DNA from 3 places in the Nostoc sp. CCY 9925 genome. Region 1 is predicted to be linked to each of the others. Evidence: predicted binding sites of a transcription regulator. Region 1 holds the regulator's gene; each other region holds the start of a gene.

Region 1 (10,563 bases):
TACAGGCCAACGGTCGCCCCGCTAATCGAACTTTAGTCTTTCGCAGCTTTTTAGAAGAAACGAACCAGCTAAAATTTATCACCGATAGCCGTAGCGCCAAGGCCGACCAGATACAGCAACAAACTTGGGCTGAAGCCTGCTGGTACTTTCCCAATACACGAGAACAATTCCGGATCGCTGGCTCTTTGACTCTGGTAGGTAATGATGATTCGCACAAAGATTTACAGCCTGCACGCATTTCTATTTGGCAAGAACTAAGTGATGCAGCACGTTTACAGTTTGCTTGGCCTCATCCTGGTAAACCTAGAGTCAAAGAAGTACAAGCTTTTGAGCCACCACCACCCGACCCACTGCAACCAGTACCTAATTTTTGTCTACTCTTACTCGAACCAATGCAGGTAGACCATTTAGAATTGCGTGGCGAACCACAAAATAGAAGATTTTATCGCCGCGATGATAATCAACAATGGTTTTGTGAAGAAATTAATCCTTAATTTTGTCAGTTAGGAGTTATGAGTTGGAAGGTGCAAAGTTGGCATTTATAATTTTGATTTCTCACTCCTCACCAGAGGCGGAGCGTCTCCGGCTTTGCTCTTAACTCCTAACTTTATTTAAATACCCGCACCATCTAGAAATTGCTGTATTGCTTTATCTCTAAGGCTACACACAGGAGCATTTTGTGATAAGTCAGCTTCCTTAGAAGCTACAGAACCTGCGAATACAGGAGTTTTTTCATTTGAAGCATGGGTGCGCTGAAGATTTTGTATTTGTTCTTCTAACAACTCAATCCGATTTACTAGAGCGCGAATTACTTCGGCTTCCGAATCTGGTAGATTATTGTGTTCTAATGGGGCAACTCTGACTCCAGAACGATATACAATCCGACCAGGTACTCCTACCACAGTGCAGTCAGAAGGGACATCCCTGAGGACAACTGACCCAGCGCCAATACGGACATTATTGCCAATTTGGATATTTCCCAGGACTTTCGCTCCCGCACCGACTACAACATTTTCACCCAATGTAGGATGGCGCTTACCGCATTGTTTACCAGTCCCCCCAAGGGTGACACCTTGATAAATTAGCGCATAGTCTCCTACGATCGCAGTTTCACCAATTACTACACCCATACCGTGGTCAATGAATACGCCATATCCAATTGTTGCACCTGGGTGGATTTCAATTCCAGTCAAAAACCTAGCCAAGTGAGAAATCAGGCGGGGGATAAAAGGAAGACCAACATGATGAAGCCAGTGAGCCAGCCTATGCAATAACAGGGCTTGCAAACCAGGGTAACAAAATAAAACTTCTAACCAGTTACGGGCAGCCGGGTCACGTTCAAATATGATACGAAAGTCAGCACTCAGAGTAGATAGCACGAGATAGTACCCTCGGAAAGCACAACAAGCTACTATCCCATATTATCGTCTCAGGTGTTGCAGATAAAAATGGGGCATGGGGCATTGAGAGGTGTGGGAGGTGTGAGAGGGGTGGGAGGATAGAAAGAAATCTTTCCCCCTTTTCTCCCCACACTCCCCCATTTCCCCACACTCCTCATCACTGCTGCTCGACTGTCACAATATAATCTCGCTTCATTCCAGGATTAAATGTACCTACCCAAATTCGATAGATGCCTTTTTTCCAGTTGCGATCGCTAATGCTAGCATCTTTACTTTTGCCAGTGTCATCGCCACAGCGAATCGTCGCTTTATCTGGGCCTTGAATGAGTAAAGTGGTATCGTTATTATTGCTATCAATCTGTACCGTCAACTGGGAAAAGTCATTTTCCAAAACCATAATGTGATCTGGATTTGGATCGGCAAAACCGATACAGGCTTTCTGTTCGCGATCGCGGTTAGTAATAGCAGACAATGAGTAAGAACCACCTGTAAATCCTTCCACTTTTCTTTGTCCTGGATCGGAGTTTGTTGACAGCGTAAAAGTACCAAAATTTGCTGTTTCTGCTATTACCGGGGTAGCTACTAAGGCAGTAACTATAGCTAACAGCCAGCCGCCACAATACTGAGGTCGGGGGCAACGGTATTTCATAGTAGCCCTCCAACAGGCTTTGAAAATAGTAGTGATATATACATATTGTAGTTAATAAATTACAGTGAATTTTCTGTGAGATGTGCCACATTTAAATGTGCCACAAGTGATGTCTTTAAACGCACGCAGGTAGTTGCTAGTTATTATCTCGAACCAAAAAGCATCTACAATTCCTAAAGTTAAAGAAAGTGCAGAAAATAAAAGAATTTTTAACCTTCTGCACTTTGAGTTTGTGTGAAAATTTTAGGAATTATTTAGTTGAAAAAAAATGCCACCTTTGAGCGCTTCTGTGTTAGTTCCATAACTACTAACTGTGAGCGATCGCAGGTTATTAAAAAACGGTTTGCCTAAAACTTCCACTAACTTGAGAATTGGGATTTGACGCTCTAACAAATCCTGACTTTTTGTCCAGTCAAGATAGATATAGCCTTGGTTAGACTGAGGAATCGCAGCAATACTATCTTGGAACTTAGGATTATTAATTAAGGAATTTTCCTTGGCTGTGAAAACTTCATCCATTGTTTCAAGATCGGAGGTGAAAATTTCGTAATTTCCTAAGGTTGTATGCGCTCCCCGGACTTTTGCCTCAATAGCGAATGATGCTCGGTTTTTGTCATTGTTTTTTTTACTAGCTGTGGTTAACTCTGTCCAAGCAGAAATTTTTTGGTTGTCTATGGTCACAGGACTGATAGTGAGTCCATTAGATGAAGCGATCGCGTCTAAACGTGCTACGCCTTGTTCTACACCGTCGGATTTTTCCGCTACAAAAATCCAATGGGGGGTTGTTTGTTCTTGAGGTAACAATGCTATGGCATATTCTCCCTGTACCCAACTGAAAATATCCTTTGGCAAATTTATTCCCCAGCGTTTTTGTGCATCGCCCAACGGTTTTAGGAACTGAGAAACCACATCTTCTTGAGAACCATATATAGTTGCTGTTGCTTGTTTCCAAAGTTTGGCTACATCACTGTTATCCAAATTACTCAAATTGGAGCCAGAAATTGCTAAACCTGCTGATGCTGGAACATATTGCAATGCTGCTACAGGTTTGGTTAGTGGTGGGGATGGGGAAACAATTTCTGATGAAGTCACAAAGGCGGTTTCTGCTAGCAATCCTTTGGGCTTCAACAAGAGGGAAATAATTTCGCTGTTATATGTTTGTTCTGCTAATTCTAATCCTTGCCATTTTGCCACGATGGGAAGATTCAAGAAGGCTACAGCTATACTACCTTTGGGTAGTTCTTTGGTAGCTTTTTGGTATTCTGAGGAGCTAGTCAAATTCAAATCGGGAGCTTGGACGTTATTGATAGCCTCTCGCAGCACTTTGGGATCGTTAGCAAACAACACAAAACCTTCGCCAACTACAGCACCGGCTAAATTATTTTGGATTGGGGATTTTGGATTTTGGATTTTATTTTCTGCGATCGCTTCCTGAGTGTCAGAAATCAGCTTTACGCCTTTGTATTCTTCAACATTTAAGTTTGCCCCAGCTAAGGCTCTTTTGGAAAATAACAACTCGACAAACTCACGACTTTTTTCCGGTTGCTGGGTTGCGAGTGCCAAAAGATACCCTGGTTGCTGTCCATTTTCTGGGTCGCGATCGATATCTAGGTTGGTAATAGCCAGTGTAATTTCATTACCTAGCCAGGGTTTAATATCTTGTTGGTAATCTATGCCACTCTTAGCCAAGAAACTAGTTTTGAGCCTAGATAGCTCTCCTTCACGCTCCAACGCTTGTAAACTGTCAGGATTTGTCAGTAATGACACTATTGCAGGAGCAAGTTTCGATACGAATATTGTTGCACCAGGCTGGGAGCTAGGGGCAATGAGACTAGCCGGATTTTTAGGGAAAAACCAGTAGAAGCCAGCGATCGCTAACACTGCGATCGCACCAGCTACGATAAAACCGATGAATGGGCGTTGTCTATTCACATTAAACCTATTAAAAAAGATAGTTCACAGCCATTTAAGCAGAAAGAGGACGCCGGGAGAGGGAGACGCGTCTTCTTGAGAATCAATGCTCATGCCAAGGCAGAGATTTTCTGTCAACATAAGTAAATTACAATTGTCCACAAAAATCTCATGACAGAGAACTCATTTAGTCAACCTATTGCCCACATGAGTGTAGAGGAACTAGCACAACGTCTCGCTTCAGGTGATACAAGTATTCAACTAGTAGATGTACGAGAACCACAAGAATTGGCGATCGCTAGCATTGAGGGCTTTGTTAATTTACCGTTGAGTGAATTTCCTGAATGGGGAGATCAAGTACCTACTCTCTTCAATCCCCAAGCTGAAACCCTTGTGCTGTGTCACCACGGTATGCGTTCTGCCCAGATGTGTCAGTGGTTAATTGCTCAAGGATTCACCAATGTGCAAAATATTTCAGGCGGTATTGATGCCTACTCTAAATTAGTAGACCCTTCAATTCCCCAGTATTAACTTTTGAACTTATGAATTACTTCAGATGGGACTTACTCTTCCATCTGGCTTTTGCTATTGTGAAATCAGTAGTCAATCAATGTTCGGGTTTCCTGGGGAAGCTTGGGACCTTACACATTAAGTAGTCATTTGTCCAGTTTTTAAGTCCTACTATAGCAGCAATCACCTGAAAAATACGTATTCAATAATACTGTTCACAATATATAGTTGTGCAAAAATACGGTTATAAAGCTATGAACTAGTAGATTAAGATAGTCGCTCTTTATAGCAAAAAACAAAATTATGTTTGCAGCAGAGTTGTAACTATGTTATACGCAAACGTGAAGATTAATTATCACAATATAATTGTATAATCTATTAAATTAATTAATTTTTAATAATCTTTCGTTTAGGATTGAATCCTCAAATTTTTTCCAAGTTTGATTAAAATTTGCACTCAGCAAAGCATACCCTATGGAAGTCCAGTTGACAAATCGACAACAGCATATACTTTGGGCGACAGTACGTCACTACATTGCTACGGCAGAGCCTGTTGGTTCAAAGGCTTTGGTCGAAGAGTACGATCTGGGTGTTAGCTCAGCAACAATTCGCAATGTCATGGGTGTTTTAGAAAAGTCTGGCTTACTTTACCAACCACACACCTCTGCCGGACGAGTACCTTCAGACTCAGGATATCGCATTTATGTTGACCAGCTAATTACACCCTCTGTGCGAGACGCTACGGGTAGCTTGCTTCCACGAAGTAGTACGGAAACTTTAGTAAAAGAAGTAGAGCTGGCATTACAAAAGCGCCTTCACTGGGAAGATTGGAGTTTAGAAACTTTACTCCAAGGAGCTGCACAAATTTTAGCAACTTTGAGTGGCTGCATTAGCTTGATTACCATGCCTCAAACCACTACGGCATTAGTGCGACATCTACAACTAGTGCAAATTGAGTCCGGAAAGATCATGCTGATTGTAGTGACTGATGGTTATGAGACACATTCCAAGTTGATGGATTTGTCGCCAGCACCAGAGGAAACACAACGGGAATCAGAGGTAATAGATCGGGAGTTGCAAATTGTTTCTAACTTTTTGAATAGCCACTTACGAGGGCGGAGTCTGCTAGAACTAGCCTATCTTGACTGGAGTCAATTAGATCGAGAATTCCAACGCTACGGCGAATTTCTCAAAAATTCAGTTGCGGAATTGACTCGCCGCACTGTTGCGCCGACTGCAACACAAATTATGGTTCGAGGCGTTGCAGAAGTTTTGCGTCAGCCGGAATTTTCCCAATTACAGCAAGTGCAAACAATTATCCACCTGCTGGAAGAAGAACAAGACCAACTATGGCGATTAATATTTGAGGAACCAGAGCCAGAAGATTTAGGTAAGTCAAAGGTAACGGTTCGCATTGGTGCAGAAAATCCCCTAGAACCGATACGCACCTGTAGCTTGATTTCTTCTACCTATCGCCGAGGCTCAATACCGGTAGGAAGCGTAGGAGTTTTAGGACCAACACGGCTAGATTATGAAAGTGCGATCGCTGTTGTAGCTGCTGCTGCTGATTACCTTTCAGAAGCTTTCAGTTAGATTACAGAGATTATGATCAGAAAAATTGCCTTTGGGTTATTGTGGTTGGGATTGATTGTTTATGCATTTTTTCTCTCCCCTCCTCAACAACCCGGTACATTCGAGTTGATTAAAAACCTTTCTATTGGTCAATGGCAAGGTATCAATTCATTAATAATAGCCCTATTCAATCTCATGGGCGTTTGGCCTATCATTTACAGCGCAGTAGTGTTTATCGATGGTAGAGGACAAAAAATACCTGCTTGGCTATTTGCCATCGCTTCTTTTGGGGTTGGTGCTTTTGCACTATTACCTTACTTAGCCCTTAGGGAACCAAATCAGAAGTTTGTTGGTAAAAAGAATACTTTGCTCAAGCTGCTAGATTCTCGTGTAACTGGTTTTGTTCTAACTGTAGCTGCCGTTATTCTAGTTGCCTATGGTTTCACAGGAGCAGATTGGACAAATTTTAGCCAACAGTGGCAAACTAACCGCTTCATCCATGTAATGAGTCTAGATTTCTGTTTACTTTGCTTATTATTTCCTACATTAGTAGGGGATGATATGGCGCGTCGTGGTTGGAAAAATCCACAACTACTGTGGATAACAGCCTTAATACCACTATTCGGCCCATTGATTTACTTATGTGTGCGTCCGTCTCTACCAGAAATTGGTGCAGAGACTATACCCACTGAGCAACCAGCGCCGAATTAAACAATTCATAATCCCAATTTATATCATGTTCGGGTGAAGACTTATCATTAGGACTGACGCGGAAGGGGGCACGGGGACGCACAGAAATTTTAATAATAAGTGATTATCCGAACTTGATATTAGAGCTGATTCGTAAAGAAAATCTAAAGAGAACTGATCAAACTTTGTTCTTAAGCTTTTGTTTATGAATCAGTTCTAAGTTTGTTTAATCTTTGTTATTTATTTGCAGTGGGAGGGAATTCTGTATATTACAGGAGTACTAACACTGATGGTTATACCTAACTAAATCTTAGCTACCACTTGATCCCTTTTTTGGGAACGCTCAAGCTGACGGTGAAAGCTTTATGAGACGGTAGTTTGACTTTTTTGTTTGCATTGAGAATCAGTGACATGGAAAAACTTTTTGCCAAAAAGCTAGGGTTTTGCCGTATCAAGAGAACCAAGTTCTTAATTGTGGATAAAGTCGAGCTTAGATGGCGAATCTGACTCCTGAGTAATAATACTAAATTCCCGCAACAGCCAAAATTTAAGATGAGCGAGATATTACCATCGGAAAACACCCAGGACACTGCCAAGCAAAAACAGAATACTAATCCAAATCGCAATCAGGCAGGAATCAACTTGCATCAGAGCGAAGTACACTTGCAGCAGTTAATTGAATATACTCCCGTTGCGATCGCCATACTAGATCGAGAAATGCGCTATCTTGCTGTGAGTCACAAATGGCTAGAAGACTACAGCCAGACTAATGATATTATTGGGCACTCGCTCTATGAAATATTTCCTGATATTCCCCCAGAGTGGAAGTCCTTTCACCAAGAGTGTTTAGTAGGGGCGACAAAACAATGTGATGAATATCCTTACCCACAGGCAGATGGTTCGCTACAGTGGCTGAGATGGTCAATTCGGCCTTGGTATATGACAAGCGGTGAAATCGGCGGCATCACGATCTTTAGCGAAAACATCACTGAGCGCAAACAAGCCCAACTAGCACTCCAGGAGAGTGAAGAACGCTATCGCTATCTGATCGCCGCTACCTCTGTGTTGTTTTGGGTATTTTCACCCGATGGCATCGTCGTTGATGATAATCCTAGTTGGCGGGAATTTACTGGTCAAAGTTGGGAGGAATATCAAGGCCGGGGATGGTTAGATGCAATTCATCCAGAAGATCGTCAATTAATAGCCCAGTCATGGGAAGAGGCAGTTAAGACTTCCAGCCTATACGAACAGGAATTTCGGTTGCGACGGCATGATGGTGAGTATCGGTACACACTCGCTCGAGGTGTCCCAGTCCTAGAACCAGATGGCAGTATCCGAGAGTGGCTAGGAACTAACACTGACATTACTGAAGGCAAGCAAGCCCAAGTAGCACTCCAGCAAAGCGAAGAACGATTCCGTTCGCTACTTGAAGCATCATCACAAATTATTTGGACTACTGATGCTAAAGGTGCATTTATTACCGACCAAGCACAATGGCGAGTTTTCACAGGACAAACAGTTGAAGAAAGTTTGGGTTGGGGTTGGATAAATATGATCCATCCAGAAGATCTAGCTCACACTAATGAGGCATGGTCAGCCGCAGTTGCCAACCGAAGTGTCTATGAAGTTGAGACTCGGATTCAGCGTTATGACGGTGAGTATCGCTACTTCAGCTCCCGTGCTGTACCGCTTTTTAATCCAGATAATAGTTTTCGAGAGTGGGTAGGTGCTAACACAGATATTACTGAACGCAAGCTATTTGAATTTGCCCTTGCCCAAGCCAAAGAAGCAGCAGAAGCCGCCAGTCACGCCAAAAGCGAATTCCTTGCCAACATGAGCCACGAGTTACGGACACCACTCAATGGTATTCTCGGCTATGCTCAAATTCTGCAACGTTCTAAACACCTGAATGAAGATGAGCGATCGCGCATTGATGTAATTTACCAGTGCGGTTCTCATTTGCTCACCTTAATTAACGACATCCTTGATTTGTCGAAAATTGAAGCCCAGAAAGTGGAACTTATGACTAGCGACTTCCACTTCCCCGCATTCCTCCAAGGTGTAGCTGAGATGTGTCGCATTCGTGCAGAACTTAAAGGCATTGGGTTCCGTCATCAATTGGCTTTAGAATTACCCATTGCGATCCGTGCCGATGAAAAACGACTACGACAAGTATTAATCAACCTGCTCAGCAACGCCATCAAATTTACCGATGCTGGCAGTGTCACCTTTAGTATTAGCTATGCTTCTGAAGGAAAAATTCGCTTTGAAGTCCGTGATTCAGGTATTGGCATTCCCGCAGAAAAACTGCAAGCGATTTTTCAACCCTTTGAGCAAGCAGGCGATCGCCGACGACAGATTGAGGGCACAGGATTAGGATTGGCAATCAGCCAAAGAATCGTAGAATTGATGGGCAGCACCATTCAAGTTCAGAGTGATATGGGTGTTGGTAGTATTTTCTGGTTTGAGGTTCACTTACCAGAAGCTGATGAGTGGGTGAAAACCTCTCAAGCTGACGATTATGGTCAAATTATTGGTATTAAAGACCGTAAACCTAAAATTTTAGTTGTTGATGATAAATGGGAAAATCGCTCGGTAATTAACAATTTGCTCACTCCCATTGGATTTGATGTATGTGAAGCCAATGATGGCGAAGAGGGTTGGCAGAAAATTTTGGAATTTCAACCGGAACTTGTAATTACTGACTTGCTGATGCCAAAACTTGATGGTTTTGAGTTAATTAAGCGCATTCGCGAGTCAGAAACATATAAAGAAATTATTATTATTGTTTCTTCAGCGAGCGTGTTTGAAAGCGATCAACACCGCAGCATAGAAGCAGGAGGCAATGATTTTATGCCCAAACCCGTACAAGCGATTACGCTATTTCAAAAATTGCGGCATTTTCTCAATTTAGACTGGGTTTATGAACAGAAAAATCCTGAAAATCTCCTAAATAAAGAAAATGCTGAACTCATCTTACCACCTCAATCAGAAATAGAAATTCTGTATGAATTGGTAATGAAAGGTAATTTTAAGGGAATCATCAAACAGGCAGCATTAATTTCAGAAATGGATGGCAAATATATTCACTTTGCAAAACATTTACATCAACTGGCAAAAGGATTTCAAGACCAAGAAATTCTAGCACTGCTTCAATTTCACAAGTAAAGATTATGAATCTGACAACTGCACAAAATCAGACAGTTCTAATTGTTGATGATAATCCTGCTAATTTAGGCGTCTTATCTGATGCCTTAGATCGGGATGGACTTGAAGTATGGGTAGCAAAATCCGGTAAGGTAGCTCTAGAACGAGTTAAATATGCACTACCGAGTTTAATATTGTTGGATGTAATGATGCCAGATATTGATGGATTGGAAACCTGTCGGCAATTAAAGGCAAATCCCCAAACTAAGGATATTCCTGTCATCTTTATGACCGCACTTTCCGACACTATCAACAAAGTGGAGGGGTTTCAGGTTGGGGCTGTAGACTATATCACTAAACCATTTCAGCTAGCAGAAGTGATGTCACGGGTGAAATTGCATTTAAAGCTGTATAGTTTAGCACATGAATTAGAGCAGAAAAATACTTTATTAGAGGAAAAATTTGATGAAGCAAGTCAAGCTTATCACGATTTAAAACAGCTACAAATCAAACTAGTTCAAGGTGAAAAACTATCCAGCTTAGGTCAGATGTTTACTGGCATTTCCCATGAGATTAATAATCCAGTAGATTTTATTTATGGCAATCTCATCTATGCTAGTGAATATACTCAAGAAATGCTAAATTTTCTGCATCTATATCAAGAGGAATATCCAAATCCTACCC
Region 2 (10,563 bases), on a different contig from region 1:
ACTAAGAGAATTAACACCGAGCACGCTTCTTAATTCGGATTCAGCAGCCAAAATTAATGCTTCCAAATCATGTTTAAAGCAAAAAACTCTCAAACGTTCTCTTAATCGATTATCAGTAATTTGTTTAGACTGTAATACTTGATTAAAATTATCTAAAATACCATTTTCTAACTCTTGAATAGTTTCATGGTCAAATCCTATATTTCTAGGATATAAGTCTGGCATTATTACTACAATTGTCGTCAGATTATTACGTAAAATATTTACTGCTTTGATTGGTGTTTTTGTCAGCAAATCTTTCTTCGCATTTCCTCCTCTATCATTGTTACTTCCTTTAACAGGAAAAAATTCGATTCTGATACCCTGTTGTAATTTTTCCTCAATCAAATGTGATAATAATGCTTCCATTGCATACTTATCAGATGTACCTTCTACATAAATCTCAACTTTCATGGAAGTCGCTCTAATTCATCACTACGATGTAACTGTTCTATTTCATCTGGACCAAAATCATCAAGTATATCTATTAAAACTTGAGAGTTGCCAGGTTTAATAAACTTCGCTTCTCCATTTTCTTTTCTGAGTACAGCAATTTGAGATATATTAAATTGAGTTAAGAAATAAGAAGCATGAGTAGCCAATAAAATTTGAGTCCGTTCAGAAGCTTTTTCAAACAACGCAGCAAGAACAGGTAGTGTACGAGGATGGACACCTTGATCTGGTTCGTCAATACAAATTAAAGACGGTGGATTTGGTTGCACGCAGAGACAAATCCAACAAATTAAACGCAAAATACCATCAGATAAATCAGCAAGGCTGAGTTCTTGATCGATTCCTGATTCCTGCCAAAAAGCTATCACTTCTCCTGGGCCACCACGCGCTTTTACTGTCAAACCTTTAAAACCAGGAACCACAGAACGCAAGTGTTGTTGTAATTCATCAAATGCTGATTTATGTTCAGTAAACAAGTAATGTAAAATTGAACTTACATTACCTGCATCTTCACGTAAAACAGGTTCTTGCTCGATCGGAACTGATTTACGAATTTTATAATTTGCTATATTAAATGAACTATAAAACTTCCAATCACGAATATACTCGCGTAAGTTATATAAAGCCTCTAATGATGGATTTGTCATTGCGCTTAGAGCAAGCTGATTAGGTCGCTTGAGCGCAATTTCTTGCTGTGAAAATTTTTTGGTATCAGGGTCTTGAACAACACCTTTGTTACCTTGAATATCCATATATATATATGGATTAGTGTATTTATCACTAAAAGGTTTAGATGATTCTACACGCTCATAGGAAACTTGAGTTCGACCAACAGGCCCCATCAGTTCCCCTAAATATCTAATACCAACTGGACGGCCTGTATCAACTTCTATATCCCATTGAAACTTAGCCGGCCCTGGAATATGAAAAATCTGTTGACCAATAGAATCAGGAACTATTTCTGCTGGTATATCTTGAGATAAGCTTTCTCGTAAAAATCTCAAGAATTCAAACAAACTAGATTTTCCAGCGCCATTAGCACCAACAATAATCTCTAGTGGCTGTAATGATGCTTCAAAATTTCTAAAAGGTCGATAACCTTGAATTTTGAGTGATGTTAATCGATATGGTGGTACCATCTCGCTACCTCTATTTTTCTTAATATTCTCTTTTTCCTATATTAAGTGCTTTTTGATTAACGAATTGGATTATGTACAGTTACTAACTTTGTGCCATCAGGAAAAGTTGCTTCTACCTGCACTTCATCTACCATTTCTGGTATTCCTTCCATCACATCATCCCGCATTAATAGAGTTGTGCCATAACTCATTAATTCAGCTACAGTTTGCCCATCTCTTGCACCTTCTAAAATAGCAGCAGAAATATAGGCCACTGCTTCAGGATAATTCAGTTTCAAACCTCTTTCTTTACGTCTTTCTGCTAATAAAGCAGCAGTAAAAATTAATAGCTTATCTTTTTCCTGCGGCGTCAATTGCATTCTTCTCTCCCTCTTGGCGGTTCAAACCTGCCACACTCTTGGTATACAGTTAGCACGATTTAAAAAAGAAACTCGCAGCAACTCCCAAACATCAATAAACCAGTTTCTCACCTCAGATGTAGAATCACCGCGATATCGACACAATAATCCATGTTGTAATCGGCTAACACCTGTTTCATTAACACCATTGCCTAAGATTCGCATTTTTTCCACCATTTCTGGCGAAACTGCACCACCAAGCCAAATTAGACTACCTGTGATTGGTTTTCCAGCCAAGCCGTGGGGACTGTGGAAAATTTCTTCGCTAGCTGGTAAGCATTGCCGATCAATCCACAAGGGAACACCTTGTTGCCAAATTTCAGTATGCGATCGCCATTCTCCCTTATCGAATTTTTCTCCTCTAGCACTGCGGCCAAAGCGGGTAATTTCCCAGCCTAAAAAGCTAGCCCCGGTTGCTAATTCTACCCGTAAATCTTGCTGATAAATCGCACCGTTAAATAAAATTGTTTCTTGGGGTAACCATTCCAAACAAGCACCAGCGTCAACTTGTATCTGCGTGTTTTGTCTAGCTTGTAAACCATTGCTGCGATATATCTTACTAGCAGCTGCTGTAGTGATTAAAGCGTGTGTATGGGGTTCGAGGTGGATATTAGAGGATAAGCGATCGCCCCCCACAACTCCCCCAGCCGTGTGTAAAATTACGCTATGACAGACTTTTTGCCCTTCTGGATAAAATGGGCGCTGCACCTTCAAGGGTGCTTGTTGGCGATCATAAATTAATTGCGTTGTGTTTTGGCGATCGGCGTAAACTAAATTCAGTTTGCCATGCCAACCTTCTGTAGTTTGTGAGTTACAAGTCATTTATTTAATTGCTTCGCCAAGATGTACGCTAGTGCGATATACCAAGTACACAAAACCATTTTCATCATAAAAACGCTGATATAATTCTTGAAAATTATTAATAAATTTGTTGTCTGCTAAAACTTCATTCGGTAGATAAGAAACGCTTTTTGCGCGTCCAATAAATCCAGTTAAATCTAACTGTTGTCTATAACTAAAAGTATATTCGCGGATGTTGATAAAATAAGGAGTTGCTAATAGTGGCTCTACTGACTGCATCCTTGATTCTGCTGGATGACTGTTAGATGCTTCGCGGACTATTCGACTATATTCTGCGGTTAAAGCATCTTCTTTATCGCGGTTATTCCACACTAGCGCTAACCGTCCTGATGGTTTTAAAATGCGGTGAAATTCTGATAATGCTGGTTCTGGATTAAACCAATGGAAAGCTTGAAAACAAGTAACTAAATCAACAGATTTATCCCCAAGTTTAGTAAATTCTGCTGTTCCATCACGAAACTCTACTAAAGGGTGTGGTTCGGCGGCTTCTTTCATAGCTGCGTTTGGTTCTATGGCAATGACATTAACTCCTCTTTCGGCTAATAATCTGGAACTAATTCCTGTACCCGCACCAATATCTGCTGCTAAAATTTGTGATTTTTTATCTAATTCTTCCAAAATAATATCAATTGCATCTGCGGGGTAGCTTGGTCGGTATTTTACATAATCTTCTGCTCTATCGGAAAATCTTTTGAGTGGGTTTAGGGTATGTAAGGGAGTTGTTTCAGAATGACTTTGGCTCATAGATTTGTAGACAAAAGAAAAAATTAACCTGTTACTTGGGCATATTTCCAGGGAAACATAGAACTGTAGCCCATGAAATATGTCAGTCTACCAGAAATTATGACAGCTAAAGTGATCAGTATTTGCAACCTCAAGGGTGGAGTTGGCAAAACTACCATCGTCATGGCATTAGCGGAATATTTAGCAGGAGATACCATGTATGGTAAGCGAGTGCTGGTTATTGACCTCGATCCTCAAAGTAATTTGACTAGTGCTTTAATGTCTGAAGAGGTTTGGGAAAAGGAATTTAATAATAAAGGGTTGACGTTGCCTTTCTTATTTAAAAACCCTGAATATTTTTTAGAGGATGCTAAAAAAGAGAAGTTTATAGCTAAAAACAACATTTCAAATGTGAGAAATAGGAATTCTTTTTCTCACCTACATCTTATACCCAGCAGTCCAAGGCTATTTGACATTCAGGATGATTTACCACCAGGTTATTATTCTTGTAATTTAAAACCTGTTGAGCTTATTCGTGCAATCCTTAAACCTTTATTGAATAATTATGATTATATTTTAATAGACTGTGCTCCAAATATTAACACAGTAGTTAGAAGTGCATTTTTAGCTAGTAATGCTTGTATAATCCCTTGTGTACCAAATCGAATGTCAATTCATGGATTAGATTTATTACTTGAACACATTGATAAGTTTAATAGAGATTATGTACATAACTTAAAAGCAGTAGGAACATTAATTTCGCGTTATAACCGAACTATAGCCCAAACGGAACAGTTAAACTCTCTTCTTGTCAACCCTTTTTATCCACCAGTTTTTGAAACTAAAATTTTGGAAAGAGCCAAAATTGCAGAAGGTTTAGAATTGGGTAATTATTTGACCTATAGACAAAAATATGATGATTCTCACGAATCGATGATGAAGTTAGCTCAAGAATTTATTCATAAAGTAGGTAGATAATGGAAGCATCACAAATTGCAAAGTTATTAAGAGCGATCGCAGAAGTTATAGAATCCGAGCCTAAATTTGCCAAGGCTGTAGAAAAATGTCTAACTAACAGTTTAAATTCTCAAAGAAGTAAAGATTCATCCGAGGCAACGCCAAAGGAGTCAGACACTAGTAAAACTCTAGAAAATGGCGATATTATCCTCAATGAATGTCGCCAAGTTTTACGCGAAGAGGGTGAAGAAAAGTTGAGGCTTTACTTAACTAAGCTAGGAGAACAGGTTAGAGAATTATTGAAACATGGTCAACTTGACCCAAAACGCTCTATACGTCGCCGAAAAGATTTGAATAGTATTATTGAGCATATTATTCAAAAATTGCAAGCTCAAGATAAAAGCGGAAAACTACTTGCAGCCTCAATCTCGAAAACATGATGTATCTTGAAAAGTAAATCGTTTTTATTAATTCCTCTCTTGCTGTTCTACCCAAACTGCCAAATCAGCAACTTCCGAAAAATCAAGCAGTTCTTCTGCCAAGTCTTCTAACTGTTCAGCAGACAAATTACGAATCTGCTCAACTAATGATTCATCAATATCACCAAAACGCCGTTTAAGCTGACGGCTAATCAATTTAAAGGCTTCTTTCTGAACGATATCTTGATAAATTACAGATTCTTTCATAATATCCTCCCGTAAAAATTGACGAACTAAATTCTTGTCAAATCGCAAACCTGCCAGAATTTCTACACAACCTGCAATATTTTGTCGCTCCTCTCTATCTGGAATTGTAGCGACTTGTTCAGCCACTTGTGCCAGTAAAGCTGGTGGCGAGTTTGTTCGTGTCAAACTTGCTAGAGGTAACAGTGCAGGATTTTCCAAAAATAGCTCTGAATCTTGTTCCCATAGGCGAACCACCCGATACTGGTGAATCGTTGTCTCGTCTCGATATTCTTCTGCGAAAGCCACCTCGTTACTAGTTTCCTGTAAAAAGATTAATACCTGAGTTACAGGACATCTGTATTGACGTTTTAATCTCACAGAATAATCAAGCATTCGGAAATTCAGCGGTGGGTTAGATTTCGCTAAAGTTTGAAATTCAATATGCAAAATTTGGTTAGCTGCTTGCAAAAATGTCACAGAATCCGCACGAATTGGTTCAAGTGTGAGTTCAGTTTTTAATACTTCAATTTTTTGGACTTCCACCCCCAGCAACCAACGGACAAACTCACCTGGGTACTGTTCAGCTAAATATTTACAAGCGTTATCGTAACTCACCTCTTCCTCCTTTCTGCGTGACACAAAAAAAATAGCTGCCTCCTTTGCGGAGGCAGCTATTTTTACAAACAGGAGACTATTAAGTATTAGTAATCGAAGTCGCCACCAGCACCAGCACCAGCAGCAGGAGCGCCGTCTTTAGGTTCAGGCTTGTCAACTATAATACATTCGGTTGTCAACACCATACCAGCGATGGAAGCAGCGTTTTGCAGAGCAGAACGAGTTACTTTCGCAGGGTCAACAATACCAGCAGCTAACAAATCGACGAATTCGTTGGTTGCAGCATTATAGCCAACGCTGAATTCCTTCTCTTTGACGCGCTCAGCAATCACAGCACCATTTTGACCAGCGTTTTCTGCAATTCTCTTCAGAGGCGCAGGTAAAGCACGAACGACAATCAACGCACCAATCAACTCTTCGCCTGTGAGGTTGCTGTTCGCCCAAGTTTCTAAATCAGGAGCGAGGTGAGCGAGGGTTGTACCACCGCCAGGAACGATACCTTCTTCCACAGCAGCTTTAGTAGCGTTGATAGCATCTTCTAGGCGCAGTTTCTTGTCTTTCATTTCGGTTTCGGTGGCTGCACCCACTTTTACCACGGCGACACCGCCAGAAAGTTTAGCAAGACGTTCTTGCAGTTTTTCTTTGTCGTAGGAAGATTCGGTTTCTTCGATTTGACGACGAATTTGTTCTACACGAGCCTTAACCGCAACTTCGTTACCTTCAGCAACAATTGTGGTGTTGTCCTTGGTAATGGTGATACGGCGAGCTTTACCCAGGCTATCTAACTTGGTATTATCTAGCTTCAAACCAGCATCTTCAGTGACTAGTTGACCGCCAGTCAACACGGCAATATCTTCTAGCATAGCTTTGCGGCGATCGCCAAAGCCAGGAGCCTTGACAGCAGCAACGTTGAGTACACCGCGCAAACGGTTTACCACTAAGGTTGCTAAAGCTTCTTTTTCGATATCTTCAGCAATAATCACCAAAGGACGGCCAGCACGAGCTACTTGCTCTAATACTGGTACAAGGTCTTGCACTAAAGCAATTTTCTTATCGGTCAGCAGCAGGAAAGGCTCATCGAAAACTGCTTCCATCCGTTCAGCGTCGGTGGCAAAATAAGGAGAGATGTAGCCTTTATCAAAGCGCATCCCTTCAGTAATTTCCAACTCGGTGAACATAGATTTCCCTTCTTCTAGGGAAATTACGCCTTCCTTGCCCACCTTATCCATAGCTTGGGCAATCATCTGACCGACTTCTTCGTCATTACCAGCCGAGATTGCACCAACTTGGGCAATAGCTTTGGAATCTTCCACCGGACGGGCATGTTCCGCAATTTTGTCTACCAGGAAGCTGGTAGCTTTGTCAATACCACGCTTCAACAAAATCGCGTTAGCACCAGCGGCAACGTTCCGTAAGCCTTCTTTGACAATCGCATGAGCTAAAACGGTAGCAGTGGTGGTGCCATCGCCCGCAGCATCGTTGGTCTTAGAAGCAGCTTGACGAATCAGAGCTACACCAGTATTCTCAATGTGGTCTTCTAATTCGATTTCTTTGGCGATGGTTACACCGTCATTAACGATTTGCGGTGCGCCAAATTTCTTTTCTAGGACTACGTTACGACCTTTGGGGCCAAGGGTAACAGCTACAGCCTCAGCCAGGATATCAATGCCTCGCTCAAGAGCGCGACGGGCGTTTTCGTTGTAGATAATGCGCTTTGCCATAGGTATCTAAATTCAAGGAGTAAGTCAATTTTTTTCAATTGGGCATTGGGTAAACAGGGCAAACAGGGCATTGGGAAAACTCTTTCCTATTCCCCATTCCCTATTCCCTACTCCCCACTAGATAACGACTGCTAAAATATCTTTTTCAGAAAGCAGTACATATTCTTCAGTACCAAGTTTGATGTCAGTACCAGCGTACTTAGAGTACAGGACTTTATCACCAACTTTAATTTCCAACTCTTGACGGCTACCGTCGTCGTTACGCTTGCCAGGGCCAAGGGCGACTACTTCCCCTACCTGTGGCTTTTCCTTAGCGGTATCGGGCAAATACAGACCACCTGCGGTCTTTTCCTCAGAGGCGCTCACTTTCACGAAAACGCGATCGCCCAAAGGTTTTACTGTAGAAACGGTTAGAGATATTGCTGCCATATGATTTTCTCCAGAGTTAGCACTCTCAACTCCTGAGTGCTAATCTACCCAAAAGCGGCATCCAATGGCAAGAATTTCTTAAGTACGGGTTCCCGAACTAGAATCTCTTCGGTGTACTTAAGTATAAATGCTTAATTATTTTTATCCTTCGGGTTCTGTTGCGGAAGTTACGAATATTTCTATAGGGACTGGCGATTTGGGATTAGGGACTGGGGACTGGAAGGGATGAGCAGAGGGTAAGTTGCACTAAGCCTTTCCCTTATGCTTCCCGCCCCTTCCAATTCCCAATCCCCAGTCCCCAATCCCCAGTACCCATCTCAGTAAACTTTATTTGCAAAGCTTGGAAATTGTTATAGAACTGTAATCAGGGAGCCGCTCTATGAGTAACAATAAGGTGATCCAGAAAAGCCATCAAATCCCAAAAACCACCAAGTCTGTTGAACATAAAGCCCTGAGTAATTGTGTAGAAAGTTTAGGACTGGCAAAAATTCAGCAACATATTTTTATTTGTGCTGAACAAACAACTCCTGACTCCTGCTCAAAACCAGCTAGTCTGGGATCTTGGGAGTACTTAAAAAAGCGAATTCAAGAGTTAAAACTCGACAAGGGGCAAGCAAGTCATCCCATTTGCGTCTTTACAACTAAAGCCAATTGCTTGCAGGTTTGTTGTTCTGGACTCATAATGGTGGTCTACCCTGATGGGATCTAGTATCGCCAAGCAAACTCGGAAGTTATTGAGCGGATCGTTCAAGAACACTTAATAGGCAAAATGGCGGTTGAAGAATATGCATTTTTAACCCATTCTTTGCCAGAAACTTCCCTAGTTTCTTGTGAACATCTCATAGAGGCTTAACAGCCGAAGGATATGTTATGGCAGTAAGCTTTAAGAAAGTGCGGGTTGGTTTTGAGGTAGGGTCATCTTTAAGCCAATACTTAACTAGTTAAGTCAGAAGGATTATTATTTTATCAGTGTTTTTTTAGCCCGCCCCTTTCAAAGCGATATATAATAGCGCATTATAGATACTACTGCTATACGTATCCTTGCTGGACTTTTGCTATCGAGCTAGTAGTCTCTTGAAAGTGCTCGGCATTTTTGAGACTTGAGACAGCAAAGGCAAGTTAAGTAGGCAAAAGGACAACATCTCACATAACCCACCATAGAGGATAAATATTCAAGACCTTGATGGACCGAAGCGCGACAAGTGCCACTGCTATGAAAGAGCCCAGCATGAAAGATCACAAACGACTTCTATTGATTGATGATGACCCTAACCTCATCTTGCTGGTGAAGGATTACTTAGAATTCCGGGGATATGAAGTCATCACCGCTGAAAATGGACGCGAAGCTCTGGAAATTTTAGAGCAAGATGTTCCAGACATGATTATCTGCGATGTGATGATGCCGGAAATGGACGGATATACTTTTGTGGAACAAGTCCGGCAAAACGAACGCACCAGCTGGATTCCAGTTCTTTTCCTTTCAGCAAAAGGGCAAAGTGCAGACCGAGTTAAAGGTCTGAACAAAGGTGCTGATGTTTATATGGTCAAGCCTTTTGAACCAGAAGAACTCGTAGCCCAAGTTGAGTCCTCACTGAAACAAACTATCCGTTGGAAAGAACACCAAGCAAAAGGAGGCGAAAACGGTTCCCGTATCCAAGTTCCCTTTGATGTGCAGTTAACCCCAACCGAACTGAAAGTAGTCCAGTTTGTAGCTAGGGGTTTAGCTAACCGAGAAATTGCTGAAGAACTTAACGTTAGTCAGCGTACAGTTGAAAGCCATGTGTCCAATATGTTGGGCAAAACCAATCTCCACAACCGCACTGAACTAGCGCGGTGGGCGATTGAAAATCAAATGGCATAGCCGATTTTAGATTTTGGATTTTGGATTGATAATCTAAAATCCAAAATCCGAAATTTTTACAAAAATTACAGCAAAAACCACTAGTAAGACCCTGAAATTTTTTTGAATTTAAGGGTTTTGCTTGTTTTACGAAAATTACATCAGGCTGGTACTAAAACTCGGCACTTTGCGGTGTACGCGGAAAGGGAATTACATCACGAATATTTGCCATTCCGGTGATGAATTGCACGAGTCTTTCAAAACCCAAACCAAAGCCAGCGTGAGGAACGGTACCATAACGACGCAAATCGAGATACCACCATAAATCTTCTGGCTTCATTCCTTGCGCTATTACCCGACGTTCTAAGACTTCTAGGCGTTCTTCCCGCTGGGAACCACCAATAATTTCACCAATTTTCGGGGCGAGAATATCCATTGCGCGGACGGTTTTTTCATCGTCGTTTAAGCGCATATAAAAAGCTTTAATTTTTGCGGGATAATCTGTGACGATTACTGGCTTTTTAAATAATTGTTCAGCTAGATAACGTTCGTGTTCTGATTGTAAATCTAAGCCCCAGCTTACAGGATATTCAAATTTGACATCGGCTTTTTCTAAAAGTGCGATCGCTTCTGTGTAATTTAGGCGTTCAAATTCATTGTTAATAATATTATCAGCTGTTGCCAACACAGAATTATCAATGCGCTGATTGAAAAATTCCATAT
Region 3 (10,563 bases), on a different contig from region 1:
ACCGCCTGCGCCTACTCTCTCCCTACATCCAGTGTAATCTTGGATGGCATACTGTGTTAAGTTGGTTGGCATTACTTCTTTTTATTCCAAGGTAGGGCGTAAGTCCAAGGTAGTTTCCTGACTGTGAAAGGACAATTGATAATGCTAATGGGAGGGAAATCAACACCAGGAGCTAAACCTACACGCACTTCAGATACTCTTAATACTAATTGTAGAGAAAATTCCAACTCCTTTCTTCTATTTATAAAGTCGTTGTACAACTTTTTTTGCCCTTTTTGTAGCCCATTGATATCAATTAGTGGTTTTTTAGCTGAGTAGGTTCCAGTTGCTTGATCGCGCTGCAAAACATCTTCTGCTGTCACTGTCTCAGAAAGTGTTTTCTTGGGGGCAATTAAGCTAGGGCTTTGGGGTACAGCTAAGTCGCGCGTTAAGTCTGGTGATTTGCGAATTACTCGGCGCGATTGTTTGCTATGTTCAACTACCAAAGAGCTATTGTCCCAGTCAACATATACGGCAATACTATCAGATTTATTCTCAACACTAATCGATAAATCTTTCAGGTCATCAATTGGATATGAGGATTTGAATTTAAAGGAAATTCCAATTTTATCGTCGAGATTTTGTTCCTTTAGCTGCTCATCGACAATTCCTTTTTTAAATTCAAATTTAATTTGGTCGTCGATGGATTCAACCATTCGGTTAAAAACATAAGAGACACCAATAATATAAATCGTCAAAACTACTAAATTCTGGTCGCTACTCCTCATAATTCCAAAATATTAACTCCCAGTGCTAATGAATGTATATTCGACTCATCGATCGCCTACAATTTTTAATCACGTTTAACTGGGACAGAGTTTTGCAGCCAGCCTCGTCGCCAAAAAAACAATACTAGACAAAGCGCGATCGCCCCCATCCCTGCCAAGCATATTGGGTAACCCCAATACCAATTCAATTCAGGCATATTATATGGTGATTTCTCGGTATTGAAATTCATACCATATATTCCGGCAACAAAAGTCAATGGAATAAAAATTGACGAAACCACTGTTAAAAATTTCATAATTTCATTCATTTTGTTACTTACCGCCGAAAGATATACATCCATTAATCCAGATGCTAGTTCTCGGTAAGTTTCCACCATATCCATGACTTGCACAGTATGGTCATAACAATCTCGCAGGTAGATTCGCACGTCTTCACTAATTAAATCACTACCATCACGAATCAAGGAATTAATTGCATCTCGCTGCGGCCAGATAGCGCGACGTAATTGCAGTAATTCTCGCCTAATTTGATAGATACTTTGTAGTGTTTGCGGAGTAGGTTTAACTATTACTTCTTCCTCTAATTCTTCGATTCGCTCACCGTAAAGTTCCAGGACTGGAAAATAGCCATCAATAATGGCATCTAACAAAGCATAAGCTAGATAATCGGCTTTTTGAGAACGAATGATGCCTTTACCTTTTTCAATTCGCGATCGCACTGGTTCAAAGCAATCATGCTCTGGTTCTTCTTGGACTGTCAGCAAATAATTTTTACCCAAAATTAAACTAACTTGTTCGCTATAAAAACCACATGTTTTTTCCTTTGGTACTACCATGCGAGCAATGAAGAGTAATTGGTCTTCATAATCCTCTGTTTTCGGACGCTCCGGTACATTGACCACATCTTCTAAAACAAGAGGATGTAAATCAAAAACTCGGCCTAATCTTTGTAATATATCTTGACTACCTAAACCTTGTACGTCTACCCAAGAAACGCTTTCCATGTCTAGATATGGAATACATTCTTCTGGAGTTGCTATTTGTTCGCGAATAAAATTCGTCTGGTTATAGTCAATCAAGAAAATTATTGGTGGTGGAGCGTCTGCATCAATAAAAATCGTTCCTGGCACAGTTCCTGGTTGGTGATGGAACTCATCTTCAAATGCCTTAGTTACTACTTTCAGGGCGCGGCGCAGTTTTCGTGCCATCAAATATTACCTAATAGTCATTAGTCATTGGTCATTGGTCATTGGTGAATGACAAAGGACATACACGTAATTTTACAAAAATTAAAAATCCCTGCTCTACCAGCAATAGAGATAACATATTGCTTCTGAATCAGCAATGGTATAAAAAACAGTTTGCCTTGGCAAGACAAACTGCTTCAAAATATTTATCTTAGGTTCAGAAGCAGAGCCACAGATGTTTCCGGCTCCGCTTCTAAATTGTGAATTCTGACATCTCTGGGTGAGCAGAGGTTAGAACATGCCGCCCATGCCGCCCATGCCGCCCATACCGCCCATACCGCCCATGCCGCCCATATCAGGGGCACCAGCAGCGGGTTTCTTTTCAGGCTTTTCAACAACGATCGCTTCGGTGGTTAAGACTAAACCAGCAATAGAGCCAGCGTTTTGTAAAGCTGAACGCACGACTTTAGCAGGGTCGATAATACCAGCAGCAATCAAATCTTCAAATTCGCCAGTAGCGGCGTTGTAGCCAATGTTAAATTCGGTATCCCGGACTCTAGAGACAACCACAGAACCTTCTGCACCGGCGTTGTCTGCTATTTGACGCAAAGGAGCTTCTAATGCCCGTTGGACAATCTCAGCTCCAATTTTTTCTTCTGCTTGCAAGCTGTTTTTAAATGCTTCTACTGTTTTGGATAGGTGAATGAGGGTCGTTCCACCACCAGGAACAATACCTTCTTCTACAGCAGCTTTTGTGGCGTTGAGGGCGTCTTCAATTCGCAATTTGCGGTCTTTGAGTTCGGTTTCTGTGGCTGCACCCACTTTAATCACTGCCACACCACCAGCTAGCTTAGCGATGCGTTCTTGCAGTTTTTCTTTATCGTAGTCAGAATCGGTTTCTTCCAACTGGCGGCGAATTTGACCAATCCGCTTTTGCACTTCTGGCTTGGTGGAACTACCAGCGACAATTGTGGTGTTTTCTTTATCGATGCTGATTTTACGAGCAGTTCCCAGGGTCTCCAAAGATGCCGTGTCTAGACTCAAGCCGATTTCTTCAGAAATCATTTGTCCATCGGTGAGAATGGCAATATCTTGGAGTAAAGCCTTGCGGCGATCGCCAAATCCAGGGGCTTTGATGGCAGCTACAGTCAGTACACCCCGCGCTTTGTTCACTACCAAAGTTGCTAAGGCGTCTCCTTCTACATCTTCAGCAATAATTAGCAAAGGCTGACCCGAACGGGCGACTTTTTCCAACACCGGCACTAAATCCTGGATGCTGCTGATTTTTTTATCAGTAATCAGGATGCGGGCGTTTTCAAATTCGACGATTTGCCGTTCGTTGTTGGTGACGAAGTAGGGAGAAATATAACCTCTGTCAATCTGCATCCCTTCAACTACTTCTAGTTCAGTCGTCAGGGATTTAGATTCTTCAACGGTAATGACACCATCTTTGGTGACTTTTTCCATTGCTTGGGCTAGCATATCACCAACTTCTTCGTCATTACCGGCTGAGACAGTGGCAACTTGAGCGATCGCACTTCCTTCCACTGGCTTAGCTATCTTGGCAATTTCTTCTACCAGGGCTTCGATAGTCTTGTCGATCCCGCGCTTTAAGCTCACCGGGTTACTACCAGCCGCAACGTTCTTAAGACCTTCCCGAATCAAAGCTTGTGCCAGAACTGTAGCAGTTGTAGTGCCATCTCCAGCGACATCTTTAGTTTTTGATGCTACTTCCTGGATGAGTCTTGCACCTGTATTTTCTAAAGGATCTTCTAATTCAATTTCCTTGGCAACAGTGATACCATCGTTGACAATTTGAGGTGCGCCAAATTTTTTCTCTAAAAGGACGTTGCGACCTTTGGGTCCCAAGGTGATTTTTACGGCATCGGCAAGGGCGTTAACACCCCTTTCTAGAGCTCGCCGCGATTCCTCGTCAAATGCAATAATTTTCGCCATGTTTTATTTCTCAAGCGCTTCCATTAGACAATTTAGCACTCACAGGACAAGAGTGCTAATGTCTCCAGCAAGTCAAGTTACAAATGGAAATGAAAAATTGATTAATATACAGGTGATGCTCATATTAGATACTGGCAGTAATGCTTGAATTGGGAGATGAACCTAGACAACTCCCTTAAGTCCCTTGGTATTGCCGAACCTAGCGGCACCGGCTGGTTGGCAGTAGTATTTACGTTCCTCTTAGCTTGGCTTGTAACCTGGCGTTTAATTCCGACAGTACGCAAATTCGCCTTGCGGGTAGGTTGGGCAGACCAACCCAACGCACGGCGGCTCAACCGAGAACCTTTGCCCAATGCAGGCGGGCTAGCTATCTACGCGGGTGTAATTGCCGCGCTGGTATTAGCCAGTCTTTTACGACCTATCGAACTCCAAAATGTGTTGGCTCAGGTGCTAACTATTCTGTTGGGGGGTTCAATATTAGTCCTTGTGGGCTTTATTGACGACCAGTTCGGTTTACCGCCCTCAGTTCGTTTGTGGGCACAAATTGTCACAGCACTCTTACTGGTAGCTAACGGTATCAGTATCAAAGTGATGTTTGGCACACCCATCGACTCGCTTCTGTCCATGTGCCTGACAGTACTATGGGTAGTAGGGATTACCAACGCCATCAATTTGATGGATGGTATGGATGGTTTGGCGGGGGGAATCAGCTTTATTACCGCCATGAGTTTGTTAGGGGTTGCAGCCCAATTTAACAACCGTGCAGCGGCAATATTGGTATTGGCAGCCTTGGGGGGTGCGGCACTGGGCTTTTTGCGCCACAACTTCCATCCCTCACGGATTATTATGGGTGATGCTGGAGCATACTTTTTTGGCTATGTCTTGGCAGCAACTAGTATTTTAGGCAGACTGCAACAAAACACGATCTATGCCCTCGTACCCACGGTTTTATTTCTGTTGTTGCCAGTGCTAGATACTACTCAAGTATTTGTACGGCGGCTATTAGCAGGAAATAACCCTCTGAGTACTCCTGGCAAAGACCACCTCCATCACAGCTTGCTGGCTTGGGGACTCTCCCAACGCCATGCAGCACTCACGTTGTGGGGAGTTACCTTGATTTGTAACTTGCTAGCGATGAGAATACAAGGTATGACTTTGGCTGTAATGTTGGCTACCGCCAGTAGTATTATTATTCTTTTGGGCTTTACTGTGTGGCAAAGAATGCGTCAACAACATTAGTACACTTTCGCGGATATAAGGAATTTTAAAAATAAAATCCTCAGTGATTAGAAATAATAATCATTGTAGAGTGTGGGAAGTCAGGGCTGACATCGGCAGCCCTGACTTCTGTTTTTGTAGAAGACGCGATAAGACACTTCCAAATCAATACGGTTCAGTTAAGGACATTTATACATTGAGGCAGGCTGTTCTTGAGCAGGGGGCAAAATATGTTTGTTGTACCCCTCGTGTACTTCATTTACGTGAAATACGCTGTAAGTTTTCTACCAAGCTTTTATTAACGTGAGTTCGATGGCTCGTGTAGTAACCACCTAATTGGCGTAAATATTGAAACCTCTCCCTGGTTTTACTACGCAAAACCGTCCCTCTCCGACTCGGAGAGGGACAGGCTTGAACTTTAGTTTAAGACAGGGAGAGGTTCGTCGAACTCACATTTTATTAATATCAAATCTAAACGCTACCTTTCTAGACAAGGTATTTTTTGCTTGTCAGGTGTGACTATTATTTGCTGAATTATATAGAATAATCTTGAATTTTATATGTTGATATATTTATTTCAGCTTACTTTAAAATCTACTATATGACTAGTATTTGATTTTTGAAATTACTTGTAGAGGCAGGGAACAGGCAATAGTGAAGAAGGGGATTAAAAGTGTACGGTTCTTTTCAGAAATCAAACCGGATTTCTATATTATTTGTAAATTTGATATCAGCAATAGTCTAAAAATAAATCATACGAAGATGAATTAAACATCAATTATTGATGAGAAATTTCTCATGATTTTTTAGTCAACAGCATGTTAATTTATTATCCGAATAAGTTGCATTTCTTAGTTTTTGTGTTGCAGTAAAAATGAATAAATTTTCTGGAATTTTCATCTTAACATCCAGTGTCAGCGTAGCTACAAGCTGTCTTATTAGACCAATTTTTGCTCTAGAAAATCAGCAACAAACTTCTCTAGAACGAACATTGCAATTAACATCTGTTTCTCAACTATCTGACGTACAACCTACAGACTGGGCATTTCAGGCTTTGCGATCGCTCATTGAAAGATATGGTTGTATTACTGGGTATCCGAACCGAAATTATCGCGGTGAACGTGCAATGACACGTTATGAATTTGCAGCTAGTTTAAACGCTTGTTTAACAGGAGTGCAAGAATTAATTGCCACTAATGACAACAGTTTAACAACTAAAGAAGATTTAGAGTTAATCCAAAAACTGCAAACAGAATTTTCCTCAGAATTAGCAACCCTACGTAGCCGGGTCGATACTTTAGAAAATAGAACGTCTCAGCTAGAAGCAAATCAATTCTCTCCGACAACAAAACTCGAAGCTGAAGCGATTTTGACTGCTGCTAGTATTTTTGGCGAAAACACTGCCGATACTGATGATAATCGAGATAACAATTCCAAATTGGATAATAATCTCATATTTGCTCAGCGTGTACGTTTAAATTTTGTGACCAGCTTCACCGGAAAAGATGAATTAAACCTCCGCTTAGAATCAGGAAATATTCCAGAATTTGACGAAAGGATTACTGGAACAACAATGACTCGTTTAGGTTTTGATGAAGATACTGGTAATGATATTGGATTGGATGAAGTTTATTATTCATTTCCTATTGGTGAGAAGTTAAAAACAACAATTGCGATCGCCGAAATGGAATTAAATGATTTTGCTGAACCAATAAACCCTTTGTCCAGTAGTGGTAGAGGTGCAGTTTCTCGTTTTGGTAGGTATAATCCGATTTTGCGGAGTATGGATGGAACAGGATTAGGGATTAACTACCAACTGAATAAAAATACTCAGCTTGCTGTTGCTTATATGGCTAATGATGCAGCCGTTTCGACGGAAAATAATGGTTTATTTAATGGTAACTTTGTTGCACTTGGACACTTGGATTTTCGACCAGTTGATAAATTAGGCATTACTTTTACTTATGTTCATAGTTACTATGCAGGAATTGGCGAAACTGGAGTTAATTTAACAGGAAGTACAGGTAGTTTAAGCGCCCGTAGTCCTTTTGGAAATGTTGCGACTAGAGCAAATTCATTTGGGTTAGAAACTAGCTGGCGAATCAATCCAAAATTTGTGATCTCTGGTTGGGTTGGTTATACAAAAGCCGAGTCAGCAGTCACAAATGATGATGCAGAAATTTTGAATTATGCTGTTAGTTTAGCCTTTCCTGATTTGGGAAATCAGGGTAATTTAGCTGGTTTAGTTTTGGGAATGCCACCCAAAGTTACTAGTAGTAGTTTAATTACTGATAGAGATACCTCTTTACATATAGAAGGTTTTTATCGTTTTCAGGTGACAGATAATATTTCGATTACACCTGGGCTATTTGTGATTACTAACCCCGAACATAACGCCAATAACGAAAGTATTTTTGTTGGGACTATTCGCACTACTTTTAAATTTTAATTCTGAGTAGGTAAGGTAGTGCGATCGCTCTTCAATAAATCATAGGACTTAGATCCCCCAACCCCCTTTTCAAGGGGGCTTTAGACGTTCCCCCCTTTTTAAGGGTGTATACACAAGTCTTCTAGAGTTGTGCCACACGCTTTTGATCCCCTCAACTCCCCTTAAAAAGGGGAGCAAAAAGTTCTCAAAGTCCTCCTTTTTAAGGAGGATTTAGGAGGATCTACGACGATTTTGGTTTTCTAGAGAGATGTAGCCATAAATCAACGTCTGTAGCTTGCTTCCCTAAAGGAAGAACTATCTTTAGTTTTAAATCTTGTTGCTTGCTTCTTGTATGGTGTGTTTACTTGGGATTTAAAGCTTCTCATTTGCCTACCCACCAACAGCAACCGCGCTACCTGTTCAGCAGCATTTGTTAACAAAGTTGAGGTTTGAGAAATCGCCTCACTCAGTTGACAAGGATGAGTCAAAATACTGTTGAAGTAATCGATACCTTGCTGGAAATTGATTTCTGCACCTTTACCAATGGTACCGACAAGTGCAATCACTGGTAAGTTATAACGTTTGGCACGCTTCGCTACTTCAGCCGGAATTTTACCGCGTGGGGTTTGAAAATCGATGCAGCCTTCCGCCGTAATCACTAAATCAGCTTTGGGAATCAGATTATCTAATTCCAAATACTGCATAACGATATCGTAGCGCGAGTATAATTTAGCTCCAATTAAAGCATGTAAACCTGTACCCAAACCCCCAGAAGCACCGCCACCAGGCATTTGTCCCACGTCGATATTTAAATCTGCCCTGATGACTGCGGCGTAGTGTTCTAGTGCAGAAGCCATTGCTTCCACAGTTGCTGCGGATGCACCTTTTTGAGGGCCGAAAACTCTAGCCACACCCTTGTCACCACACAGGACATTATGCCAGTTACAAGCAACATCAATTTGGACTTGATTTAAACGGGAATCTCGCCCAGAAAAGTCAATGCCTTTGAGTTTGATTAATTCACCACAACCCAAACCTAACTCATTGCCATTCTCATCCAACAACTTCACACCCAAAGCTTGCGCCATTCCAGCACCGCCATCATTAGTCCCAGAATCACCGCAGCCTACTAAAATGCGCTCTGCACCAGCATCTAAGGCAGCTTTAATTAACTCGCCAACCCCGTAAGTTGTTGTGATCATGGGATTTCTCATATCGGAGGGTACGAGACGCAACCCCGCCGCCGCCGCCATTTCTAACACGGCAGTTTTTTTCGTAGTTCCACCAAGGAAGCCAAAGTGAGCTTGTACTTTTTTTCCCACAGGCCCGGTTACTTCTAAGTGATGTAAAGTCCCGCCTGTGGCTGCTACCAGAGTTTTAGTGAAGCCTTCACCACCATCTACTAGGGGTGCTTTACAGATATTTACATCTGGTAAAACTCTAGTGATCCCAGTAGCTATGCAATCAGCTACTTGTTCTGCATCAAGACTTTCTTTAAATCCAGAAGGAGCGATTAAAATGTTTAGTGTCATTATTAATTTCCTGCGGCTATCTAGCCGCTTTTTTTGTCATTAAATCGGGAAATGGGCATGGGGCATTGGGCATGGGGATGAGGGAAAATAACTCAGCACTCAGAACGATAGCCCCACCCAACGCCACCAGGTGTAGTAGAACAGAACAACTAAAGCGAAGTGAACAACAATCATCACTGAACTTAGTCGGAGTAAATCTGTTGCTTTAAAGCCATCTTCTTCTGCATCTTGGTAAACCATTAGTGCTTTGGAACTGACGGGGAAGGTTAGGCAATAGTCCATACCTAAGGTACTAAGAAACAAGACAGCAACAGGATTTATATCGAGGCTGCTGGCGAGATACAGCAGGGGAGGGACTAAAGCGGCTGCTCTTGCTGTGTGGGAAGTCATATAAATGTGGGAAGTCAAACTAATGATGGTAAGTAGCACCAGAATCAGAAAGTGGGATTTGGTGCTGTCGATTTCACTGAAGCGAAAGACATGATTAATAATCCATTCTGAAGCTCCAGAACTGATTAATGCGCGTCCTAAAACCAGTGTTGCACCTACGAAAATAATGAGATTCCAAGAAACATCTTTGACTGCATCTTTCCACTTCATCACCCCAAAAGAAGGCGCGGTGAGAATCATGGCACCGATGATGGTGACGGTGGCAATTTCTAAACCATGCCATTTTTCGGTTAACCACAGCGCCAACATCAACAAGACAATCAACAATGTCTTGCGTTCTGGTACAGATAGGGGTGTTGATTGCAAGCATTCAACATCGAACTTTTGTTGCAAGGATTTTTTATCTAGAAACAACCGCATGATTACCCAGCAGGAGGCATAACTGGCAACAATTCCAAAGGGTAAGCCGTAAAGCAACCACTGGGTGAAAGATATATCTTTGTCAGAAATTTCTTCTAATAAATCTTTAGCAACTAAGTGAGAACCTGCACCAGTTAAGGAAGCAATTGTAGACACCAATATAATTGAAGGCATCAACAACGCCAAAGCGCGACGGGTACGCTGATTCTCTACGGCAATGGCGACGCTGCGAAAAATTGGGTGGGTAACAGCAGCGCGTCCAGAGGTAGAGGGAATCAAAAAGGAGAGCGGAATTAAGACTGTAGTCAGCAACCAAAATAAACTGCTGACGTTGTGCGCTTTGGCTGCTACTGCTTGAGTTAGCCTTGTGGCCAAACCAGTTTGCTTAACTGCGCCTCCCAAAATAAACGCACCTATCATTAACCAGACGACATCCGAACCCAAAGACTCAAAAAATTCTTCTTGGGAAATGCCGCCGATTAATAGCAGCATGAGTACCGAAACCAAGGCAATATAACCAGCATTAATTGAGGTCGTTGACCACAAAATTACGGTCACCGCAAACACAAATACAGTCAACCGCCCTTGTATAGATAAGCCATCTGGTAAAAATACCGTGACACCAGATATAGAAGTTAAAAATAGTGCCAATAGTAATTTTGGTT

Evidence for each region. Region 1 encodes HrcA, which represses chaperone genes, less so after heat shock. Its sites were predicted from a motif close to TTAGCACTCNNGANTCNNGAGTGCTAA; they were not measured.
Region 2: the regulator HrcA is predicted to act here: its motif matches at 8,017-8,043, upstream of groES (co-chaperone GroES).
Region 3: the regulator HrcA is predicted to act here: its motif matches at 3,943-3,969, upstream of groL (chaperonin GroEL).

What each region holds. Positions count from the first base shown of each region.
Region 1 is NZ_CAWUDO010000062.1:21,125-31,687, reverse strand. Features, by position in the region: gene ACM0OY_RS25990 (Npun_F5749 family FMN-dependent PPOX-type flavoprotein) at 1-494, shown strand, start outside; gene cysE (serine O-acetyltransferase) at 612-1,379, opposite strand; gene ACM0OY_RS25980 (hypothetical protein) at 1,558-2,049, opposite strand; gene ACM0OY_RS25975 (DUF3352 domain-containing protein) at 2,293-3,981, opposite strand; gene ACM0OY_RS25970 (rhodanese-like domain-containing protein) at 4,132-4,491, shown strand; gene hrcA (heat-inducible transcriptional repressor HrcA) at 4,945-6,063, shown strand; gene ACM0OY_RS25960 (DUF2834 domain-containing protein) at 6,076-6,753, shown strand; gene ACM0OY_RS25955 (PAS domain S-box protein) at 7,285-9,900, shown strand; gene ACM0OY_RS25950 (sensor histidine kinase) at 9,906-10,563, shown strand, end outside.
Region 2 is NZ_CAWUDO010000001.1:202,815-213,377, reverse strand. Features, by position in the region: gene ACM0OY_RS00915 (DUF4276 family protein) at 1-453, opposite strand, end outside; gene ACM0OY_RS00910 (AAA family ATPase) at 450-1,631, opposite strand; gene ureA (urease subunit gamma) at 1,688-1,990, opposite strand; gene ACM0OY_RS00900 (urease accessory protein UreD) at 2,012-2,851, opposite strand; gene ACM0OY_RS00895 (class I SAM-dependent methyltransferase) at 2,852-3,634, opposite strand; gene ACM0OY_RS00890 (ParA family protein) at 3,707-4,591, shown strand; gene ACM0OY_RS00885 (hypothetical protein) at 4,591-5,010, shown strand; gene ACM0OY_RS00880 (Rpn family recombination-promoting nuclease/putative transposase) at 5,038-5,850, opposite strand; gene groL (chaperonin GroEL) at 5,937-7,571, opposite strand; gene groES (co-chaperone GroES) at 7,689-8,000, opposite strand; gene ACM0OY_RS00865 (hypothetical protein) at 8,380-8,709, shown strand; gene ACM0OY_RS00860 (response regulator transcription factor) at 9,184-9,861, shown strand; gene asnS (asparagine--tRNA ligase) at 10,013-10,563, opposite strand, start outside.
Region 3 is NZ_CAWUDO010000053.1:43,370-53,932, forward strand. Features, by position in the region: RNA gene rnpB (RNase P RNA component class A) at 1-18, opposite strand, end outside; gene ACM0OY_RS23875 (hypothetical protein) at 72-767, opposite strand; gene corA (magnesium/cobalt transporter CorA) at 833-1,975, opposite strand; gene groL (chaperonin GroEL) at 2,246-3,910, opposite strand; gene ACM0OY_RS23890 (MraY family glycosyltransferase) at 4,067-5,149, shown strand; gene ACM0OY_RS23895 (iron uptake porin) at 6,003-7,577, shown strand; gene ACM0OY_RS23900 (glycerate kinase) at 7,838-9,088, opposite strand; gene ACM0OY_RS23905 (SLC13 family permease) at 9,188-10,563, opposite strand, start outside.